4 regions of the Halobacillus seohaensis genome follow, and region 1 is predicted to be linked to each of the others. Evidence: riboswitches for the same ligand, from Rfam matches in the RefSeq annotation. Region 1 holds a riboswitch; each other region holds the start of a gene.
What was found. A riboswitch is a leader RNA that binds a small molecule or an ion and turns the genes downstream of it on or off. The one in region 1 is predicted to bind thiamine pyrophosphate.
Positions count from the first base shown of each region.

Region 2: linked by a shared signal. The riboswitch ahead of ACFQIC_RS00285 (LuxE/PaaK family acyltransferase) and the one ahead of thiC (phosphomethylpyrimidine synthase ThiC) in region 1 are both predicted to bind thiamine pyrophosphate.
Region 3: linked by a shared signal. The riboswitch ahead of ACFQIC_RS09580 (thiamine phosphate synthase) and the one ahead of thiC (phosphomethylpyrimidine synthase ThiC) in region 1 are both predicted to bind thiamine pyrophosphate.
Region 4: linked by a shared signal. The riboswitch ahead of ACFQIC_RS10895 (acetylornithine deacetylase) and the one ahead of thiC (phosphomethylpyrimidine synthase ThiC) in region 1 are both predicted to bind thiamine pyrophosphate.

Region 1 covers NZ_JBHSZV010000040.1:65,251-68,449, reverse strand. The annotation lists gene ACFQIC_RS15480 (IucA/IucC family protein) at 1-1,300, shown strand, start outside; TPP riboswitch at 1,753-1,867, shown strand; gene thiC (phosphomethylpyrimidine synthase ThiC) at 2,009-3,199, shown strand, end outside.
Region 2 covers NZ_JBHSZV010000004.1:4,045-7,243, reverse strand. The annotation lists gene ACFQIC_RS00290 (acyl-CoA reductase) at 1-965, opposite strand, end outside; gene ACFQIC_RS00285 (LuxE/PaaK family acyltransferase) at 962-2,047, opposite strand; TPP riboswitch at 2,285-2,447, opposite strand; gene ACFQIC_RS00280 (class I SAM-dependent methyltransferase) at 2,834-3,199, opposite strand, start outside.
Region 3 covers NZ_JBHSZV010000025.1:3,411-6,609, reverse strand. The annotation lists gene ACFQIC_RS09595 (thiazole synthase) at 1-7, opposite strand, end outside; gene thiS (sulfur carrier protein ThiS) at 4-207, opposite strand; gene thiO (glycine oxidase ThiO) at 191-1,330, opposite strand; gene ACFQIC_RS09580 (thiamine phosphate synthase) at 1,314-1,934, opposite strand; TPP riboswitch at 2,033-2,144, opposite strand; gene ACFQIC_RS09575 (catalase) at 2,301-3,199, shown strand, end outside.
Region 4 covers NZ_JBHSZV010000027.1:10,693-13,891, forward strand. The annotation lists gene ACFQIC_RS10890 (N-acetylmuramoyl-L-alanine amidase) at 1-851, shown strand, start outside; TPP riboswitch at 952-1,057, shown strand; gene ACFQIC_RS10895 (acetylornithine deacetylase) at 1,166-2,473, shown strand; gene tenA (thiaminase II) at 2,463-3,137, shown strand.

The DNA.
Region 1 (3,199 bases):
TTATGCTCCTGAGCAACAAAAAGAAATACGATTATCCTGGATAGCCGTCCACCAAAATAAAGCATCCTTTCAATCTGTGTCCGATTTAAACTATCAAGATTTATTAGCAAAAGAATTAAGCGAACAAGAGAGGGGGCGTTTTTATGAGGAAATTAAAGGAAATGGTAAGGATCCTTCCGATTATTTCTTTTTACCCGTTCATGAATGGCAATGGAAAAATATTTTAATTCAGAACTTTCCTGAAGAAATAGCTAAGAAACAATTGATTCCTTTAGGGGATGGGGAAGATCTGTACCTTCCTCAACAATCGATTCGAACTTTCGTAAATCAAAGTTCCAAGAAGAAACATCATGTGAAACTTCCGATGAGCATTTTAAATACCCTCGTTTATCGAGGTTTACCTTCAGAACGTACGTTGATCACACCTAAGGTTACTGAATTGATTAAAGGTATGTGTGAGAATGATTCCTTTCTTAAAGAAGAGTGCCGGGTGATTTTGCCGGGTGAAAATGCCAGTATCAACGTCGATCAACGTTTTTATAGTGGAATAGAGAATACCCCCTATCAATACCTCGAAATGCTCGGTGCAATTTGGAGAGAGAGCATTTATACGTATCTTGAAGAAGGGGAGCAGGCAATTACCTTAGCAGCTCTACTACACGAAGATCATCAAGACCATCCATTCGTGATGAGTTTAATAGAAGCATCTGATATTGAAGCAGAGGAATGGATGAGGCAATTTTTCAAAGTCGTTATGGATCCACTTCTTCATTATCTTTACCAATATGGGACTGTTTTCTCCCCACACGGGCAAAACACGATTCTTGTCTTAAAAGATGCCAAGCCGCATCGGTTAGCGATCAAGGACTTTGTGGATGATGTCAATGTTACGGATCAAGACTTTCCAGAACTAAAAGGGGTTACAAGTGAACTTAAACATGTCCTAAGAACGGAACCACCTGAAGGATTGACTCAATTTATTTTTACTGGCCTATTCATTTGTCACTTGAGGTACCTCAGTAATTTATTAGTAAATCATAAACTGGTAGATGAAGAAACTTTTTGGAGCTTACTGGCTCAATCAATTACTGATTATCAAAATCGCTTCCCGCATTTATATGAACGTTTCAAGTTGTTTGACTTCTTCCAACCTAAACTGACGAAGCTATGCTTGAATCGGAATCGGATGGTCGACTATGGGTATTCTGAGGGAAATGATCGGCCGCATGCATCAGAGTTTGGAAAGGTAAGTAACGATTTAGCTCGATTTATCCATTCATCCATAACACCAAGTCGTTAGCTTATTCTCTATAAAATGGATAGTTGGTATTAAGCAATCGAGCAGGATTTTTGAAAGAGTTTAAGAAAGGAAGTTCCGTTTATAGAAAGAGGAATGGGGATCAGGGGAAATGGTTCGCTTTCCGTAGGTGTACGGCGAGTATCCCTGTTTCCCCTTGCTCATTCCAGACCGAAGAGAACGGAACCGGACTAAACGTATTTCGTTATATTCTCCAGCCCAACCGAAACAAAATACCGTAAACTCCTTTCAAGGTTATCAGACCAGTCTTTTCAGGATAAGGTCGTCAAAGTAAGATTCCTATCATTATTTTTAAGATTATAGAGGAATGCAATCAGTAATGATAAGGGTCTAAATATATATTTTGTTCTAGGAATAAATGAGTTAAAAGAACGATTCTCAGGTTAGGTATTGGAATTTTTAAAAAACTCATATATACTATAGTCAAATTGAATAGAAATAACTAGGGGAGCCCAATAAGCTGGGCTGAGAAGGAAACGCGTTAAAGTTTCTTGACTCTTTGGACCTGATCTGGATCATGCCAGCGTAGGGAAGTTAGAACAATCATCAACGTAACACAACTTCTATATACATATTAGCCGGGTTCCACCATTTATTATGGACCCGGCTTTTTTATGTGCTTCGATAAGCTTTCCTGCTTCGTGTGTTCTTTATCTTGTCCTTCATATTTAAAAAAAGGAGAGATTTAGGATGTCACCATCTTCATTAAACAAAGAAAACATTTCAATTATGTCTAATTTTTCAGGAAGTCAAAAAGTATATGTGCCAGGTTCAAGAACCGACATAAAAGTACCCATGCGCGAAATCAATTTAAGTCCAACGACAGGTACTTTTGGAGAAGAGGAAAATCCTCCTTTACGGGTTTATGACACAAGTGGACCTTATACAGATCCAAACTATTCTGTTGATATTACAAAAGGACTTCCAACCCCTCGCAGTGTATGGATTCAGGAACGTGGCGATGTTGAAGAATATGAAAAACGAGAAATCCGTCCTGAAGATAATGGGTATAAGGACGAAAACGATCCTCGGGTAAACGATAAAGTGTTCCCTGAATTAAACCGGAAACCATGGCGTGCTAAAGAGGGAAGAAATGTCTCTCAACTCCATTACGCTAAACAGGGTATGGTCACTCCTGAAATGGAATTTATTGCACTAAGGGAACATATGGATCCGGAATTTGTCCGAGATGAAGTGGCAAAAGGCCGTGCGATTATTCCGTCTAATATTAACCATCCAGAGATTGAACCAATGATTATAGGGCGTAATTTCCATGTCAAAATTAACGCGAATATTGGAAATTCGGCTGTTTCATCCTCTATTGAAGAGGAAGTCGAAAAAATGACTTGGGCTACACGTTGGGGAGCTGATAATATCATGGACTTATCAACGGGGAAAGACATTCACACAACTCGAGAATGGATCGTTCGAAATTCATCCGTTCCGGTTGGCACAGTCCCCATTTATCAAGCATTAGAAAAAGTGAATGGCGTTGCCGAGGATCTTACGTGGGAGGTCTACCGTGATACGTTGATCGAACAAGCAGAGCAGGGAGTTGATTACTTCACAATCCATGCAGGTGTTCTTTTACGATATGTCCCACTAACAGCAGAGCGATTAACGGGTATCGTTTCTCGTGGGGGATCGATCATGGCACAGTGGTGTTTGTATCACCACCAAGAAAGTTTTTTGTATACTCACTTTGAGGAAATCTGTGAGATTATGAAAACCTATGACATTACCTTCTCCTTAGGGGATGGATTACGTCCTGGTTCCATTGCAGATGCCAATGATGAAGCCCAGTTTGCGGAGTTAGAAACGCTTGGAGAGTTAACAAAAATCGCTTGGGAGCATGATGTTCAGGTCATGGTTGAAGGACCC
Region 2 (3,199 bases), on a different contig from region 1:
TCTAGCTCATGTGCAAGAAAATATGCAAAGTCTTTTGGTGAAACCCTTCCTCCGCGCTGGACGTAAAAGACATGAGGGGAGTAACAACCTTGTTGATCATAACGGATGACATCATAGGCCGCATCATGTGCAATTTTCCATGTTTTACGACCGTCTAGCCCCGCTTCAGAAACAATTCCAAAGCTTATTTTATGGCCAAATGGTAGTAACCGAGTGGTCAGTGGAACACGTGTTTTAAGCGCATCCAGTGACTCATTTCCCCCATATCCCACCACCACATCCGATTGTTGAAAGATATTTTCTTCCCGTTCTTGATCTCCACCCTTCCACCAGACAATAGCCAGGCAGTCAGCGAGTTCTGGATCGACCTCTGCCAATACTTGTGCGAAAAGAGTTGCAAACAATGGTTCTGAACTGGACACTTTCCCTATATTACCTGACTTTACTAGTAACCCGGAAATCAGACTCCAAAGTGGAAGTGCCGGTACATTTCCCGCCCATATATGAGTAGTCAAGTTAGGACCAACTGCCTTCGAATAACTTTTTTTGGGACGCGGTTGAAAATCATCTAAAAGCAAGGGATTCCCAAAGTCCTCTACCAAAAAGCGTTGAAGCTCCTGTTTCCGAAAATTTTTCAAATAGGATGTTAATCCCAAGCGAATCATTTCTTTGTCATATCCTGTAATAATCGGGAGAAAAGCCTCTGCTTTTTTCCGATATGGATTATTTCTGTCTAGAAGTTTTCCAATAACATCGTCAATTTTCTCCACAATCTGAGTAACAGTTCTTTTTTTTAAAACCTTTACACTTGCTTGTTTCACGTGCTCCGCCATATGAGTAAATTGCTCATTGGACAGAAGGGGGACATAGATATCTAGTGTCTGGTTGTTACCCTTAAAGGTTAATATGTTATACTCCACTTCCTCTCGATACATCGATGGAAGATACCCCGTTACCTCCTTCATTCTGAAAGCCCCTTTGTCGCCTTTATAAATTCCTCTACGTTTATGGAACATCCTTTGGCTGCAGCGCCTTCTGCTCTTCCCAGCAAAAGGAAACCATCTTCCGTTTCCACACCTACATCTTCCGTTAGAATGGTCGACACCGAATTGAAGTTAGCCAGATCGCAATGGGCTAGAATTCCCCTTTCTCCTTGCGGAACCTCTTCTCCGGTTAAAGGATTCATTACTTTTGTTCTAGTCCAGTGCGGCCCTGATTTGACAGAAGGAACGTTTTCATTACCAGTGTCATAAAACTGAGAACTCAGCTCTGTCATTCCATACATATTGATACATGCAGAATGAGGAACACCAAGATAATGGTGCATCAGGTCATAAAAACCATCCAGGGTCATCACTCGTGCCTGGTTTTTGAAACCACCTGTATCTAACAACTTACTTCCTTTGGGTAGGGAAAACCTTCTGCCGCAGCGTTCTAACTCATCGAATAAATGAATGAAACTATAGGTGGCCCCCATTAAGGCATACGGTTGGCCGGTGTTTTCACTTTTTTCTAATGCTTCGATTAAGGGTCCCACTTGGACTCCTTCTTGACCTATAAAATAACGGCTACCTTCTGCTCCGAATTCTTGTACCGCCAATGCGAGATAATGAGCCAGTGAAGAATTTGGCATTTCTTCTTCGGTTGGGAAAAGGACTCCCATTCGGATACTCGACGTCCGGTTCATAAATCTTTCTTTAAAGTTACGGATCATCGATCGGTCATACACTTGTAGTGTTGGATGGTAGTGATTTCCTTTAACTCCTTGTGTCGTCCCGCTAGTCATAAAAATTCTTTCCACTTGGCTTGGGTCTTCACAACTCAGTGTTAGTTCTTTGAAGGCGTTAATTGGTATAGCTGGTATGTCACGCCACGACTTTACTGTTCGCACCGTTTTTCCCTGCTGCCTACAAAACTGTTGATACGGTTGATTAACTCTGAATTGATAGGCAAATAAATGCAAAGCTTGCTCATTAAATGATGTCTCGGAATCATCGCGATTATTTATAAACTCTATGGTCCGATTTATGATTTCCTGTGGTTCCATATAAATACACTCCTTTCTATTTTAAAAAGCACTTTGCCAGAAACCATATCAAGTACGTAACGCCTTGACATTACCTAAGCTTAAAATGATTTGCACGGGACTGCGACAGGAATTTCTTCTTCCTAGAAGGAAATATCTGCTTTGACAGCCTAAATTTAATCATAGAAAAAACCACTTTTCTTACCATGTAAGAAAAGTGGTTGTATTGGCATATTGAATAATTGATAGGTATATACTTATGCTACAACTCCACTTCCCTACGCTGGCATGATCCAGATCAGGTTCTAAGGGTCTTAAAGTCTCTACTTTAATCTCAACCTTTAGTCAGTAAAGGAATAAGCATAGCATGCTAACGTCCTAGCGCTTATCCATCTCCTGAAAGGTACCCCTAGTGAAATGATTTCACTATTAAATTTTCGTCATATTCATACTATCTATCCCATTTGTAAATGTCAATCAACCTGTTGATACAGATTGACAACCTAGATTTACGATAAAACGAGCAAAGATTCACTTTGACACGTAACACTTATTTATAATGCATCAAAATTGGCTTCCGGCCCTCTATCCCCATTGTTATAGCGGGTGGGATCATAATTAACATCCTAAGGTTGTTCATTCATCTCATTGTTATCTACGTTACATGCAGATAAAACACTAGTTGACAAAGCAACAGACAATATTAAGATGATTGTTTTCGTTTTCATTGATTGATTAACCTCCATATAAACTCTGTTTTAAACATGATTATTTAGACCTTTTTAAAATTAAGGAATGATGGAAAAATTATATGGAAGCACAGAAGAATAATTCATGATAAAAGAAGCATTTTCTATATTTTTTTAAGACTTTAGCCCTAAATCCGTGCTGTTGAAAGTAATTTAAGTACGCTTTCTCGTTCTTTATATAATCTCCATTATCATTCTTGTCCATAAACCAATTACTAATGGATTTTTCATTAGTAAAACAGGGCTCCATAACAATAATCTTACCTCCATTTGGTTTTAGGATTCTCTGAAATTCTTTTATATAGGTTTTAATTTCTTTAGGGTGAATATGGTGCAATACCGCAACAATTAAAATTACATCAACCGAAGAGTCCTTTAATGGAATTTTACTGTTTTTAAATACATCAAATGTATAATCAGGGTA
Region 3 (3,199 bases), on a different contig from region 1:
TAATCATCCGCCTCCTACAAAATGAACAATTTCTAACGTATCACCGTCAGATAGCTTCGCTTGTTCATAATGACTTTTATTAATAATTTCTTTATTGTGTTCTACGACAGAAATCTTCTGCTGAATGTTATAACTTTGAAGCAAATCAGCGATAGTAACTACTGATTTTTCTAGCTCTAAGATTCTCCCATTAACTTGTATACTCATGTAAGCTTCCTCCTTGAGTTTGAAAGCGATTTGGTGAAAACGTTTCTTCTAAACCTTGAGCCACCGGACTTTTCACAATGAGATTTGTAATCATTTCACCCGTAGCAGGTGCTAGCAGTATACCGTTTCGATAGTGGCCTGTGGCAAAATATAATCCTTGAAGGGAGGGATGTTCACCAATGATAGGCATATGATCTAATGTTCCAGGTCTGATTCCAGACCAATAGTCTAGAAATGGTTCATCTCTTAACGAAGGTACAAGTGAAAATGCTTTGTTCATCAAATCTTCTAAGCCTCCTGCAGAAGTATGGGTGCTATGATCATATGGTAGTGAGGTGGCCCCAATAATATAACGACCGTCCGATTTAGGAACAATGTAACAGCTCTCATTGAAAATGGTTTCGGTTAGAGAAGTTATACGTGGACGAATGGAGAAGCATTCACCCTTAGTAGGAACAATTGGGTTAGTTAGTCCAGTATTCTCAAACCAAGATCCACTTTCAGCACCTGAAGCAAGAACAACTTTCTCAACTGGAATGGTTTCAGTTTCTAAATGGACTAAAAAATCTTGAGAAGACCTTTCTTTTTCAATTCCGATTACGTTTGTGTTTTCGGTAACTTTCCCTCCATGTAATAGTGCACCTCGCTTAAATGCTTCACATACATTTGCAGGTTCAACATGGCCGTCATCCTTCATGAGTAACGCACCTTTAATATGGTTAGATAGGTGCTCGTTTCTTGCCCTAAGTTGAGCTTGATTTATCCACTCTAAATTTGAAAAAGGCTCTCTTTTTGAAAGTAATGCATTTTTCTCTTGTTCTGTTTGAGCTACTTGCATCATTCCAAAGTTTGAAAGTCCTATATTAATGCCGGTTAAATCCCACAGTTCTTTAGATAATTCCTGATACTGGTTGCGGCTATCCGAGCAAAATTGGTAGTAAGAATTATTTGTTTTGTTTTCAGTATGCACACCCAACATTCCTGCTGCGGCTTTTGTTGCTCTATTGCCGCTTTCCTGTTTTTCTATGACGACTGAGTGAACCCCGGCTTTATTTAGATAATAGGAGATAGAGTGACCAATAATCCCGCCTCCAACAATGAGTACATCAAAGTTTTGTTTCATATAATTTAGCCTCCTTCCTGTATTGGCCTACTGCATAAAGTGGATTGTTATCGTCAAATATTCCTGACATGACAGCCAAACCATGAGCGCCTTTTACATATAAATCTTTAGCCTGAAGGGGTTTGATGCCTCCGATAGCTATAACAGGAATGTGAAGGGAAGAAGTGATGTCTACTAAATCTTTCAAACCTCTTGGTTGCTTTCCTTTTTTACTGTCTGTTTGATAAATATGACCGAACATTACATAATCAGCTCCTTGCTTTTCCGCGTAACGAGCGGACGCAAGCGAGTGAACGGACATACCAATTCTTAATGTAGGAAATGTGTGTTTTAAATCTTGTATAGGCAGTCCGTTTTCTGGGAGGTGGAGATTACGAATACCAGTCATATAGGCAATATCTGCCCGTCCATGAATATATAGCTTCTCTTTACTGACTCCAGTTTCTAATAATTTTTTTGTAAATGAGAGGTACTCAGATGGAGATTTTTGAGTCTCTCGTAAAATAATAAAATCCAATGATGAAGCAACCTTTCTAATAATTTCTATTAAAAGGCGCTCCTCCATCTTTCCATTTGTAACGGCGACAAGCTCCAAAGAACTCACCTCCCTTCTCCTCCCAAGGCAATAAAAAATGCCACTTCCCGAAAAAGGAAAGTGGCAGATTCATTCAATAATTATTATGAACCTCACATCAAGGAGATGTGGAATCTCGGTCACTTTCCTCCGCTGGTTTTTAAACCAGTTCAGGTTCAAAGAGTCCCCAAGTTATACTTGAATCTCAGCCCTTAAGTAAAGGCACCCCTAGTGAATTAGGTATGTAATTAAAGATTTATTTGGTTAGAACTATACACTACATACTGTAATCTGTCTATGTTTCATAGATAGTTTTTCTAAATTTTCTGGATTTTAAAAATGGGATAAAAACCCTACATTTGAGAAAAACTGTTAAATGAAGAATATCTAGGAGGGATGAATTTGGGTAAAAATAAAGAACAAGGTCCTGGTGGAGCAGAAGATGAGCGTTTTTCACAGGATGAGCATGAAGATACATTAACGACAAGACAAGGGCATCCCGTTAGAAATAATCAAAATATGAGAACAGTTGGGAATCGAGGCCCGGCTACGTTAGAGAATTATGATTTTATCGAAAAAATCTCTCACTTTGACCGTGAACGCGTCCCGGAACGTGTGGTTCACGCTCGTGGAACGGGGGCACATGGTTATTTTGAAACGTATGGAAAAGTCGGTGATGAACCAGTAGAAAAATATACGAGAGCCAAAGTATTTTCTGGGGAAGGAAAACAGACACCGTTACTTGTTCGATTTTCAACGGTGACTCACCCAGCAGGTTCACCCGAGACGCTGAGAGATCCGCGTGGGTTTGCTGTTAAATTTTATACTGAGGATGGAAACTGGGATTTGGTTGGAAATAATTTAAAGGTTTTCTTTATCCGGGATGCGATTAAATTCCCAGATCTGATTCACTCCTTTAAACCAGATCCTGTGACAAATATACAGGATACTGAACGTATTTTTGATTTTATAAGTCAAACCCCTGAGGCCATGCATATGATTACCTTTTTGTTTTCACCATGGGGAATTCCTGCAAACTATCGACATATGCAAGGGTCTGGTGTTAACACGTATCGTTGGGTGAATGAAAAAGGGGAAGCTCAATTAATTAAATACCACTGGGAGCCACTAAAACAAGGAATTAAAAATTTAACGCAAGAAGAAGCAAATGCCATTCAAGCTGAGAACTTCAACCATGCGACTCAAGATCTTTACGAAGCGATTGATAGAGGAGAATATCCGGAATGGGAGCTTTGTGTACAAATGATGGATGATCATGAGCATCCTGAACTCGA
Region 4 (3,199 bases), on a different contig from region 1:
ACCGTCAAAAAGTCGCCCGCGGACATGTGAATGGTCTAGAACGTGCTTTTAACCTTGAAAAATCAGCATCGGGAACTAGGTTGTATAAGGTGATTGCTGGCTCTTTCCTCGAAAGGGCGAATGCAGAAAAGCGAGTAGCTTACCTTGATACACATGGGATTTCATCCTTTATAACAGAAGTCTCTATATCTGGTAACACACGGTATCGAGTCCAGGCTGGTGCTTATGAAAGTAAAAGTAATGCAGAAAACCGTGTAGCTGAAGTGAAAAGAGCGGGGATAACAGATGCTTATATTATAGAAGAAGGTCAAGGTGACTCCGAAGTGTCGGGGTATAACATCTCAGGTTCCGTAATTTTGTCTCCGGAACAAATGGATCAATTTGTCCAAAAAATAAATCCAGATGCGCCATCATTAGGAATTTATTATTTAAACTTCGGGACTTACTACGGCCTTAGGGGTGATGTTGCATTTGCTCAGGCTCTTCATGAAACTGACTATTTTCGTTTTACGGGTATAGTTAACGAAAGTCAAAATAATTTTGCAGGAATAGGAGCCACAGGACCAGGTCAACCAGGGGCAAACTTTGCTACAGCAGAGGATGGAGTTTTAGCCCACATGCAGCATTTATATGCCTATGCTTCTACACAAGCTTTACCAGACAACTATCGTTTAGTGGATCCGCGCTTTGACCTCGTTCAGCGGGGAAGCGCAACCAAATGGGAAGCGTTAAACGGAAAATGGGCTGTTCCCGGCGATCAATATGGCCAATTGATTTTAGGGTTGTATCAAGACATCATCAACGCAAGTATAGATCAATTGGAAGATATTCTTGCACAAATAAAAGGTTAAGCTTCCGGTTCTTTGATTGAATTAATGAAGTAAATATGATAAAAATGAAAAGAAGAACAATGAAGAATTAAGAAATAATTTTCAAGTAAAACTGAATAGTATTCACTGCTAGGGGTGCTTTTAAAAGCTGAGAAAGACCGTTAACGTCTTAATCCTTACAATCTGAACTAGGTAATACTAGCGAAGAGAAGTGGTGTGTTGGACTATTGTTAACTAGTGTTTAATATAATAGACATTTTTGTCACAACCTCACTTCTTTTGGAGAAGTGAGGTTTTTTGTTGTTATAAAACTTAACGAAAGGTGGATTAGAAAGATGGATAAAAACCTTCAATTGCTAATCCAACAAGTGGATGAGCGTAAGGAAGAGCTGATTGAATTATTAAAGGAGCTTATTTCATTTGAAACACCGGCACCGCCGGCCAGGAACACAAAAGAAGCTCAACAGTATGTAGCTGATTTTTTAAAAAGATATGGCTTTTCTATTGATCTTTGGGATGTATATCCTAATGACCCGAACGTTGTCGGTGTTTTAAAAGGCAGTGACTCCGAAAACTATAAAAGTCTTATCATCAATGGTCATATGGATGTTGCTGAAGTTAATGACGATGAAGAATGGGAAACTGATCCTTTCACTCCGACTGTTTGGGAGGATAAAGTTATTGGGCGTGGTGCAGCTGATATGAAGGGCGGTATCGCAGGAGCTTTATTTGCCATTCAATTGCTTCGTGAAAGCGGATTGGAACTGCCAGGTGATTTAACATTTGAATCGGTTATTGGGGAGGAAGTTGGTGAAGCCGGAACTTTACAATGCTGCAGGCGGGGCTATGATGCTGACTTTGCAGTAGTTGTAGATACGAGTGATTTACATATCCAGGGACAAGGTGGTGTAATTACCGGCTGGATTACCGTAAAAAGCAAACAAACATTCCATGATGCAACAAGAAAAGATATGATTCATGCTGGCGGAAATCTATTTGGGGCTAGTGCGATTGAAAAGATGATGAAAGTTATTGAAGGACTTCAGGAACTTGAGCGACACTGGGCAGTAACAAAAAGCTACCCTGGATATCCGTCTGGCACCACTACCATCAACCCGGCTGTCATCGAAGGTGGACGAAATGCAGCCTTTATTGCTGATGAGTGCAGGTTATGGATCACTGTCCATTTTTATCCGAATGAAACGTATGAACAGGTGAAAGAGGAAGTGGAACAACATATTTTAAATGTAGCTAAAGGGGACCTTTGGTTAAAAGAAAATCCACCTACCTTTGAGTGGGGAGGTTCATCAATGATTGAAGATCGCGGAGAAATTTTTCCTTCCCTTGAAATTGATCCAGATCATTTAGGTACGCAAATGTTAGCTCAATCGCACGAAAACGTAAGTGAAAAGGGAGCTGTTGTTGATGTTTCCCCAACGGTTACTGATGGCGGCTGGTTAAGCGATGCTGGTATTCCGACGGCTATTTATGGACCAGGGGATCTAAACAATGCTCATGCTGTTAATGAACAAGTATCGATCCCTCAACTGATCGAATATACGAAAGTGATTCTGCAATTCATTTATACATGGAGTCATACAAATTCAAAAGAAAAGATGGGAGAGGAAATGGATGACATTTAGTGAACGATTATATGAAAAGTTACAACCCATATGGAGGAAAAATCATTCGCACCCGTTTGTGCAAGGATTAGGGGATGGCTCTCTTGATCCAGATAAGTTTCGTTTCTTTATGATTCAAGACTACTTATACCTTATTGAATATTCAAAACTATTTGCTTTAGGCAGTTTCAAAGCTGATGATGTTGAAACCATGGGGATATTCGCCAAGCTTCTGGATTCAACCTTAAATGAAGAAATGTCCCTTCACCGCCAGTATGCTGCTAAATTCGGGATTACTGAACAAGAGCTTGAGAACGCGAAACCTTCTCCGACCACCTTAGCCTATACCCATTACATGTTGCACGTCGGTCAAAATGGCACATTAGCCCACCTTGTTGCAGCCATTCTTCCTTGCATGTGGAGCTATTGGGAAATTGGAAAAGAACTCGATGAGATACCAGGAGCAAGCGATCACGATCTTTATGGAGAATGGATTAGAATGTACAGTTCGGACGACTTTGGTGAACTCGCCCAATGGTGCATTCAACTTCTTGATGACTTGACTGAAGGTAAGCCTGTGGAAGAGTTGGAGAAACTGGAGGAAATTTTCTTGAATACGACTCGGTTTGAATATATGTTTTGGGATATGGCTTATAACAAAGGAATGTGGCCAACGGACGATTAAGTTCAAGAGGGAAATATGCGGGAGCGCGCCAGCTGGATGTGGTGCTAGACGGGAAGTGGGGT